DNA from 3 places in the Cellulomonas palmilytica genome. Region 1 is predicted to be linked to each of the others. Evidence: riboswitches for the same ligand, from Rfam matches in the RefSeq annotation. Region 1 holds a riboswitch; each other region holds the start of a gene.
What was found. Region 1 has a riboswitch for S-adenosylmethionine ahead of F1D97_RS04285 (methylenetetrahydrofolate reductase). Riboswitches for the same ligand answer to the same signal wherever they lie in the genome.
Positions count from the first base shown of each region.

Region 2: another riboswitch for S-adenosylmethionine. It lies ahead of F1D97_RS00275 (NADPH-dependent FMN reductase); the one in region 1 lies ahead of F1D97_RS04285 (methylenetetrahydrofolate reductase).
Region 3: another riboswitch for S-adenosylmethionine. It lies ahead of F1D97_RS00445 (aminotransferase class V-fold PLP-dependent enzyme); the one in region 1 lies ahead of F1D97_RS04285 (methylenetetrahydrofolate reductase).

Region 1 covers NZ_CP062221.1:890,593-893,854, reverse strand. Annotated here, with positions in the region: gene F1D97_RS04295 (DNA-3-methyladenine glycosylase I) at 1-567, shown strand, start outside; gene F1D97_RS04290 (hypothetical protein) at 799-984, shown strand; SAM riboswitch class I at 1,229-1,325, shown strand; gene F1D97_RS04285 (methylenetetrahydrofolate reductase) at 1,365-2,336, shown strand; gene metE (5-methyltetrahydropteroyltriglutamate--homocysteine S-methyltransferase) at 2,397-3,262, shown strand, end outside.
Region 2 covers NZ_CP062221.1:40,695-43,956, reverse strand. Annotated here, with positions in the region: gene F1D97_RS00285 (GNAT family N-acetyltransferase) at 1-166, shown strand, start outside; gene F1D97_RS00280 (flavin reductase family protein) at 270-842, opposite strand; gene F1D97_RS00275 (NADPH-dependent FMN reductase) at 839-1,432, opposite strand; SAM riboswitch class IV at 1,450-1,558, opposite strand; gene F1D97_RS00270 (hypothetical protein) at 1,639-2,580, opposite strand; gene F1D97_RS00265 (hypothetical protein) at 2,577-3,262, opposite strand, start outside.
Region 3 covers NZ_CP062221.1:78,996-82,257, reverse strand. Annotated here, with positions in the region: gene F1D97_RS00455 (O-succinylhomoserine sulfhydrylase) at 1-779, opposite strand, end outside; gene F1D97_RS00450 (rhodanese-like domain-containing protein) at 776-1,195, opposite strand; SAM riboswitch class I at 1,202-1,300, opposite strand; SAM riboswitch class IV at 1,420-1,533, shown strand; gene F1D97_RS00445 (aminotransferase class V-fold PLP-dependent enzyme) at 1,573-2,994, shown strand; gene F1D97_RS00440 (DUF2867 domain-containing protein) at 3,005-3,262, opposite strand, start outside.

The DNA.
Region 1 (3,262 bases):
ACAGCCGGCCCTGTGACCGGGCGGTGCTTCGGGGACGGGGACCCGCTCTACGAGCGCTACCACGACGAAGAGTGGGGCGTGGCGGTGCACGGGGAGGAGGCGCTGTTCGAGCGGATCGCGCTCGAGGGCTTCCAGTCGGGGCTCGCGTGGATCACGGTGCTGCGCAAGCGCGAGTCGTTCCGGGCGGCGTTCGCGGGGTTCGACCCGCAGGTCGTCGCGGGGTACGACGAGCACGACGTGGAGCGGCTGCTCGCGGACGCGGGGATCGTGCGCAACCGGCAGAAGATCGAGGCGACGATCGCCAACGCGCGCGCCCTGCTCGCGCTGCACGAGTCGGGCCGCACGCTCGACGCGCTGCTCTGGTCGTTCGCGCCGGACCGCACGCAGCACGTGCGCCCCGCGTCCTGGGCGGACGTCCCCGCCGTGACCCCGGAGTCGCGCGCGCTGGCGCGCGAGCTGAAGTCGCTGGGGTTCCGGTTCGTCGGGCCGACCACCGCGTACGCGGCGATGCAGGCGTGCGGGCTCGTCGACGACCACCTGGCGACCTGCCCGTCCGCCCGCGGGTGAAGTGTCCGAACGGCGGCGCTGACGCGGGTGGGCCGCGTGTGGCGTTCGGGTGACGGTCCGGGCGGACGGAGTCGCAGGTCAGCGCGTGCTCGTCGGCCGGTGTCACGCGATTGCCCGCGGCGTCCGTCCGTCGAGGTGCCGCCCGCACGGATGACCCCCGTGCGTGCTCCCCTCGGGTGATCCGCCCGTCGGGGCTTCGCCTGATCGTGCGCGGCGATTACAGTTCCGCGCATGACCGAGATGCCCGACCCCGAAGGCGGCCTGGACGCCGTCCGCGGCGCGCGGGACGCCCTGGGCGGGTCGGTCCCGCCGGACGCGCAGGTCCTGCAGGCGGTCGAGGCCGGTCTGCTGTCGACGGTGACGGGGACCCCGCCGTGGGGCGAGATCCCGCACCAGCGGCCTCGCCCCCTCGCCTGACCTGCACTCCCCCGACCGCTCCGGCGAGCCGTGACCGGACTCCGGCCGGTGCCGTGGCGGCCCTGTCCCGGGACCCGCGGCGGCCGCACCGTCCCGCGCGAGTCCCGCGCCCGTCCCGCGGCCCTCCGCCGCCGCGACCCCGTCTGATCTGCGGCTCGTCGTCCGGCCGTCCGCTGGACGATCCGACCGTCTCGGTAAGTGAGAAGTCGTGGTCAGCATGTGGGCTCCCGGCCTACGATCACGCCAACCATCCAGAGCGGCCGAGAGACCTGGCTCGTCGACGCCGCAGCAACCCCCCTCCGCGACGAGGGTGTGGGTGCTTCCGCCAGGACCGATGGAGTCGACATGTCGCAGACCCTGTGTCTGAACGGACCGCTGGCGTGAGCGCGGCAACCGTGAACCCGCCCGCGGCGCACGTGGCGCCCGAGCCGCGCCCGCTGGGCACGCTCGACCGCCCGACGCTCTCGTTCGAGTTCTTCCCGCCCCGCAACCCGCAGGCCGCGCCCCGGCTGTGGGAGACGGTCCGTCAGCTGGAGTCGCTGCACCCGGACTTCGTCTCGGTGACGTACGGCGCGTCGGGCAAGACGCGCGAGACGTCGCGCGCGTTCGTGTCCCGCCTGCTGCGCGAGACGTCGCTGTCCCCCATCGCGCACCTCACGTGCGTGGGGACGAGCCGCGACGAGATCACGACGATCGTCGAGGAGTTCCTCGACGAGGGCGTGCGCTCGTTCCTCGCGCTGCGCGGCGACCCGCCCGCGGGGCAGACCGACTGGCAGGCGCACCCCGAGGGCCTGGAGACGGCGAGCGAGCTCGTCGGGCTCCTGCGGGACATCGAGTCGCGCCGCTGCGGCGCGAGCCCCGCGCAGGCCGTGCGCGCTCGCGTGCGTCCGCTGTCGGTCGCGGTCGCGGCGTTCCCGCGCGGCAACGCGGCCACCGGCGGCACGCGCGCGCAGGACGTCGCCTCCCTGCTGGCCAAGCAGCAGGCGGGCGCGGACTTCGCGATCACGCAGGTGTTCTACGACGCCGAGGCGTACCTGGGCCTGGTGGCCGAGGCACGTGACGCGGGCGTCGTGATCCCGATCATCCCCGGGATCATCCCGCTCACCGACCCGGCCCGGCTGCTGCGCACGCAGGAGCTCACGGGTGTCCCGGTGCCGCGGGACCTGCTGGACGCGCTGGGCGCGGCGGACGACCCGCTGGCGCGGCACCGCATCGGCACGCGCGCGGGCGTCGACCTCGTCAAGGGCATCCTCGACGGCGGCGCGCCCGGCGTGCACGTCTACACCTACAACAAGCACGAGGCCGCGCTCGACCTGCTCGAGGGCGCGCAGCTGGACGGCAAGGCCCGCTGAGGCCGCACCCCTCGTCGTCCCCCCGAACCCCGCACCACCACGAGACGAAGGCTGGACCCCATGAGCGAGACCCCGCAGTTCCCGACCGGCTCCGTGCTGGGCTACCCGCGCATCGGGCCGCGCCGCGAGCTCAAGAAGGCCATCGAGGCCTTCTGGGCCGGGAGGTCCACGGCCGACGAGGTCGAGGCGACCGCCGCGGCGCTGCGCAAGCGCACGCGTGACCGGCTCGTCGAGCTCGGCCTGCCGACGGACGTCCCGGCGATCCCGAGCGCGTTCTCGTTCTACGACCAGGTGCTCGACGCGACCGCGGTCGTCGGCGCGATCCCGGCCCGGTTCGCGGACCTCGTCGGCGAGGACGGCACGCTCGACCTCGCGGGCTACTCGACGGTCGCGCGCGGCCGCGGCGACGACCTGCCGCTCGAGATGACCAAGTGGTTCGACACGAACTACCACTACCTGGTCCCGGAGATCGGCCCCGAGACGACGTTCTCGTACGTGGGCACGCGCCCGGTCGCGGAGTTCGTCGAGGCGCTCGCCGACGGCGTGCTGACCCGCCCGGTCGTCGTCGGCCCCGTGACGTACCTGGCGCTCGCGAAGGCGACCGAGGGCTCGCCCGCGGACTTCTCCCCGATCGACCGCCTGCACGACCTGCTGCCGGTGTACGCGGACCTGCTGCGCGACCTCGCGGCCGCGGGCGCGACGTGGGTGCAGCTCGACGAGCCGGCGCTCGTCTCGGAGAGCATCGACGTGCCCGTCGAGCGGCTGCTCGCGGCGACCGCGGACGCCTACCGCGTGCTGTCGACCGAGCTCGCGCGCCCGCAGCGCCCCGCGCTGTTCGTCGCCGCCCCGTACGGGGACCTGGGCGCGGCGCTGCCGGTGCTCGCGGCGAGCGACGTCGAGGCGATCGGCCTGGACCTGGTCAAGGG
Region 2 (3,262 bases), 850 kb from region 1:
CATCTGCGAGGCATCCGACCTCGTGGGTGGCCGTATCGTCGTGGTCGATCCGGTCGACGACCGCGCGGCGAACTTCTACGCAAGGTACGGCTTCTCGTCCATCGTCGGGTCCACGCGGATGTACCTGCTCGTCCCGGACGCGAAGGCCTCCCTCGGCCTCGCGTGACGGCCCTCTCGCAGCAGACCCGGCCTGCCCTGACGCACGCGTGGACCCCCGGACCGGTGCGGGCCGGGGGTCCCCGTGCGTGTGGCCAGGTGGGTGGCCGACGTCAGATCGCGGAGTGCTCGCCGATCCGGTGGTAGGTCCGGTCGTGGTAGACGAGCGGCGACGAGGCCTCGAGCCCGGTGCGGTGCGCCGTCTCGGGCTCGACCCGCGCGGACGACGAGATCGCCTCGACCGAGACGAGGTAGCTCGACCCGACCGGCGTGCGCTGCACGACGCGCCCGCGCACCCAGGACAGCGCGCCGTCGATCACGGGCTCACCCGTCTCGAGCGCGGTCCAGCCGCCGGCCGCGAACCGGTCGATGCCGCTCGTCGCGAACCGGGCGGACACGTCGTCCTGGTGGTCGGCGAGGAAGCTGAGCGCGAGCGTGGTCGCGCGCGAGACCGCGGGCCACGAGGACGACGACGACGCGAGCGAGAACGCGAGCAGCGGCGGCTCGGCGGACACCGAGATCACGGACGTCGCGGTGAACCCGACAGGTCGGCCGTCGGGGTCGCGCAGCGTCACGACGACGACGCCCGCGGGGTGCCCGCGGAACACGGCCTTGTACTCGTCGGGCGACAGGCGCGTCTCCGGCGCGGCCCCGGTGCGGGGGCGGGCGATGGGCTCGGCAGTCATCGGGCTGCCTCCGCGAGGTCGAGGTCCGCGGCCGACTGCCCGACCGGCTGCCCGACCGCGCGGCGCAGCGCGTCACCGCCGCGCGCGAGCCACGCGTCCACGGCGCGGTCGAGGCCGGCCGGGTCGGCCAGGTCGGCCTCGGTGACCGTGAGGGCGCGGGTCGGGACGACCGCGCCGAGCTCGACGAGTACCGGCCGCAGGTGCACCTCGCCGACGAGCGCGTGCGCCGGGTTGCCGGACACGACGAGCGGCACGACGACGACGCCCGCGAGCCCGTCGGGCCCGTACAGGTCGAGGAAGGACTTCAGGAGGCCCGTGTAGGAGGCCTTGTAGACCGGCGTCGCGATCACCGCGACGTCGGAGTCCGCCAGCGCGCCGAGCGCGGCGTCGACCCGGGGTCGCTGCCCGGCGAACAGCTCGCCGGCGACGGCGGCCAGGTCGACCGTGGTGGTGACCGTCCCGCCGACGTGGGCGGCGACGGCCTGGGCCGCGGTCCGGGCGGCCTGCAGGGTGCGCGATCCCTCGCGCGGGTTGCCCGCGACCACCACGACGGTGGGCTCGGGGCGGGATGCTGGTGCGTCGGTGCTCATGGTCCCTCGCAATCGTTCCGTCACGTTTGCCGGCCCGTGGGCCGACCAGGTCGTCCCCCGGAGCACCCCGCGCGTGACCGGGGTTGCCGACCAGCGAGCCGGGGCTTGGCGCTGGTTCTCGTGACCTGGGGAGGGGTATAGCAGCGCTCGCAGAAATGGATACTGGATCAGTCGGAAATCTCGTCAGATGGACGCCGGACAGGCCGTCAGGCCGGCCCGGGCGGCAGGTTGACGAACTGGAACTGCCACTGCGCGGGCCGGTCGCGCGGGACCATCACGGTCGTCGCGCCCGCGTCCCACGTCGACGGCACCAGGAACATCGCGTCGGGTCCCTGCACCAGCAGCCGCAGCCCGCGGTGCCGCCACCGCGGGGCACCCGAGCCGGCGCACTCCTCGTCGACGACCGGGCCCGCACCGGGGTCGTCGCGGGCGCACAGGTCCTCCACCCCGACCGCCGGGTTCGTCAGGCGCAGCGGCGTCGTGGTGTCCAGCACGACCAGCGGCAGCTCGTCGAGGTCCCGCGCGGTCCGCTGCGCGAACCCGATGCCCGCCCACCCGGCCGTCACCGACACGACCCACAGCACGGCCGCGACGACGAGCGCCCACAGCCCCGCAGCGACGCCCACCGGGCGCGACGGCACGTGCCGCAGCGCACCGGCCGTCAGCGCGGCTCCCACTGCGATCACCGACGCCGCGATCACCTGCAGCCACACCCAGTCCTGCAACCACGCGTACGCGAGCAGCAGCACCACACCGCCCGTGAGCACCGCGGCCCCCGCGCCGACCGCGAGCCGCGCACCCCGCGCCACGCGCTCGGCCCCGGCGGTCGTCGCCCGCAGCGCCCGCGCTCGCGCGTCCACGCGCGCGTTCAGCGACGCGACGCCGACGAACGCGGTGGTCAGCACCACGAGCGGCACCGCGAGCGAGCGCGGCGAGCGCATGACGATCTCGCGCGGCGAGAGCCCCACGGTGTCCACGTCGAGCCCGAAGTACCAGAGCTCGGAGCGCGTGAACACGTAGCCGTAGTAGAAGAGGAAGCCGGACACGAGCGTCACGGGCGCGACGAGCTGCGTGACGAGCGTGGCCCACGGCGGGAGCCCCCGGCGCGGCGGGGTGTCGGACGACGCTGAGGACGCCGGCGACGTCACGGCACGGCCTCCGGCTCCACGGTGGGTGTCGGCCCGGTCGGCGGGTCGACCGCGAACGAGGTCGGGGTCTCGACGGGGCGGTCGTCGTCCGGGACGACCGGCACGGGCCCCGCGGGTGCCGCCTCGGCCATCGCCGCCGCGGCCGAGCGGCACGCCTCCTCGCCGACGGCGGGCGTGCAGCGCAGCGCACCGGACGCCGACAGGTGCGCGGTCACGTCCACGGCCGCCGGGTCGACGGGCTCCAGCACGACGAGGCAGCTCGGCGACCCACCCGCGAGCGGACCCGCCGAGCACCGCGGCGCGTCGAGCCCCGGGCACGGTCGGACGCTCTCGCGCCACGTCGCGTCGAACGTGAGATCCACCACGAACTCCATGCCCTCGGCGAGCGGCTCCGCCTGCCACACGAGCAGCCCGCAGGACGCCTCGCCGTCGAAGTCGAGCTGCCCGACGAGCGGCGCCGCGGTCACGATCACGACGACGTCGTCGGGCGGGTCCTGCGTCGGCTCGCCGCCGCGCGTCGTCGTCGTCCCGCCCGTCGTCCCGCCCGTCGAGGAGGTGCCCGACGCGGACGCCGTCGCGGTGCCGACCTGCGGTCCCACCTGGTCAGGAGGCCCCGCGCAGCCCAGCACGACGAGCAGGAGCGCGACCGCCGCGGCGCACGCGACGGCGAGCCACCGGGCGC
Region 3 (3,262 bases), 810 kb from region 1:
GGCGACAGCGACGGCCCGGTGTTGCGGACGAGCGTCTGGACGGGTCCGTTGACGAAGTCCGACGAGCCGAGGATCGCGCCGCCGAGCACACGGCCCTGCCCGTCGATGTGCTTGGTCGCGGAGTACACGACCACGTCCGCGCCCAGGTCGAGCGGTCGGGAGAACACGGGCGTCGCGAATACGTTGTCGACGACGACGACCGCGCCGGCGGCGTGCGCGAGGCGCGAGACGGCCTCGATGTCGACGAGGTCCTGCATCGGGTTGGACGGCGTCTCGAAGAACACGACGTCGGCCGGGGTCGCGAGCGCCTCCTCCCACTGGGAGAGCACGTGGCCGTCGACGTAGTCGGTGCGCACGCCCCACCGGGCGAGGATCTCGTCGAAGATCACGACGCTCGACCCGAACAGCGCGCGCGCCGCGACGATGCGCGACCCGGACCCGACGAGCGCGGCGAGCGCCGTGAACACCGCGCTCATGCCGGTGGCCGTGGCGTAGCAGGCCTCGGCCCCGTCGAGCAGCCGCAGGCGCTCCTCGAACGTCGAGACGGTCGGGTTGTTGTAGCGCGAGTACAGGAACCGGTCGACCTCGCCCGCGAACGCGGCCTCGGCCTGGCCCGCGGAGTCGTACGTGAAGCCCTGGGTGAGGAACAGGGCCTCGCCGAACTCGCCGAACTGCGAGCGGACCTGACCGCCGCGCACCGCGAGCGTGTCGGGGCGCAGCGTCGAGCGCTCGACGCGCCGGGAGTCCCAGTCGCCGGGGCCCGGGACGTGCGCGCTCACGCCTGCCGCCAGGGCAGACCCTCGGCGCGCCAGCCCCAGTGGCCGCGCTGCCCGTCGGGTCCGACGTCGCCCTCGAACCCGCGCAGCACGTTGTAGGCGGGGCCGTAGCCGGCAGCGGTCGCGGCCTGTGCGGCGGCCACGGAGCGGACGCCCGAGCGGCACAGGAACACCACGGGCCGGCCGTCGCCGGGCTGCAGCCCGGTGGCCGCGAGCTCGTCGAGGAACGTGGGGTTGGGCCCGGCGGGGGTCAGCCACTGGACGAACGCGGCGCGGTCGTCGGCGTCGGCGGCGTCCGGGACGCCGATCTGCTGCCACTCGGCCTCGGTGCGCACGTCGACGAGCAGCGCGCGCTCGTCGGACGTCACGAGGTCCCAGGCCTCCTGCGGGGTGAGGTCGCCTGCGTAGGGTTCGGCCATGTCGCTCCTCCATCGGTCCTGGCGGTAGCACCCTCGGCCAGGCGCGGGGCCTGCGGGTTGCTGCGGCGTCGTCGAGCCAGATCTCTCGGCCGCTCTGGATGGTGCGAGGAGACTAACGCCGGTCCGCCGCAGGTATCCACCTCGTGGACACACCGTCCCGTGTGACGAGACGGACGCGCGTCTGCGTTGACAGCCGCTCGTCCGGCTCGTCACCCTTTCGGTCAGGTCATGAGTGCCAGCGCGAAGCCCCGGCTCGCTGGCCGGCAACCCTCCTCCGCGGTGGGGTGCCCCGGGTGACGACCAGGCCGTGCACCGACCGGTGACGGCAAGCGCGGGACGCCCGACCCCGGAGTCCCCGGACCCACGGAGGTACCCCCGTGACCGCTCTGGCCGAGACGACGTCCTGTCCGACGACGGGTGCGACGACCCCGACGACGACCCCGGCGGGCGCCGTGGAGCCCCTGCTGCCGGTGGTCGGCGCCAGCACCACGGTGCCGCTCGTCGACGGCACGCAGCGCGTCTACGCGAACCTCGACTACGCGGCGAGCGCCCCGGCGCTGCAGGCCGTGGCCGACCGGGTCGCGGAGGTGCTGCCGCTGTACGCGTCGGTGCACCGCGGCGCGGGGTACCTCTCGCAGGTGTCGACCGCGCTGTACGAGTCCGCGCGGCAGACGATCGCGCGGTTCGTCGACGCGCGCGAGGACGACGTCGCGATCATCACGCGCAACACCACCGACTCGCTCAACCTGCTCGCGGGCGTCGTGCCCGCCGGCGAGCGCGTCCTGGTGCTCGACCTCGAGCACCACGCGAACCTGCTGCCGTGGCTGCGCTCGTCCGACCCGCAGGGCCGTCGCACGACGATCCTGCCGATCGCCGAGACGGTCGCGGCGACGCTCGAGTCGCTGCGCACCGAGCTCGCCGCGCGGCCGTACGCGCTGGTCACGGTCTCGGGGGCGTCCAACGTCACGGGCGAGGCGCTGCCCGTCGAGCAGGTCGTCGAGATCGCGCACGCCGCGGGGGCGCGCGTCGCGGTCGACGGGGCCCAGCTGGTCCCGCACCGCGGCTTCTCGCTCGCGCGCTCGGGCGCCGACTACGTCGTGTTCTCCGGCCACAAGATCTACGCGCCGTTCGGCGCGGGCGCGCTCGTCGGCCGCCGCGACTGGCTCGACACGGGCACGCCGTACCTCGCAGGGGGAGGTGCGGTGCGCGACGTGCGGACCGATCGGACGGTGTGGCAGCCGGCCCCGGCGCGCCACGAGGCCGGGTCGCCCAACGTCATCGGCGCGATCGCGCTCGCCCAGGCGTGCGACGCGCTCGCGGCGCTGCCCGACGGCGCGCTCGTCGCGCACGAGCAGGCGCTGCGCTCGCGGCTCGTCGCGGGTCTCGAGCAGGTGCCGGGCGTGCGGGTCGCGAGCATCTGGCCGGACTCGGCCGAGCCGGTGGGCGTCGTGACGTTCACCGTCGAGGGCCACGACCCAGGCCTCGTCGCGGCGTACCTCGCCGCGGAGCACGGCATCGGTGTGCGCGACGGTCGGTTCTGCGCGCACCCGCTGCTCACGCGCCTGGGGGCGAGCAACGGCGCGATCCGCGCGTCGGTGGGTGTCGGGACGCCGAGCGAGGCGGTCGACCGGCTCGTCGCCGCGCTGCACGCCTACGTCACGGACGGGCCGCGCTCGCGGTACGCGATCGAGGACGGCTGCTGGGCGGTCGTCGACGACACGCGTCCGCTGCTCGCGGTGCACGGCCTGGACCACCTGGCCGCGACCGCCGCGGCCGCGTGCGGCCCCGCGCTGGACTGAGCAGCCGGGGTCAGGGCGCCAGGACGCGCGCGGCGCGCGTGAGCATGCTGCGCACGACGTGCGGGTGCAGCGCGCGCACGGGCAGGAAGTAGAGCCGGCCGCGCCGGTTGTGGACGCGCACGTTCGTCGTGACCGCGACGAGGCCCGCCCGCGCGTCGACCGCGACGCCGCACCGGAAGTCGAGGTGCCGGTCGTCGGCGACGACGAGCGCCTCGCCCCCGTGCTCGTCGGCGACCACCTCGTCGACCGCGAACGTGGCCCGCGGTGC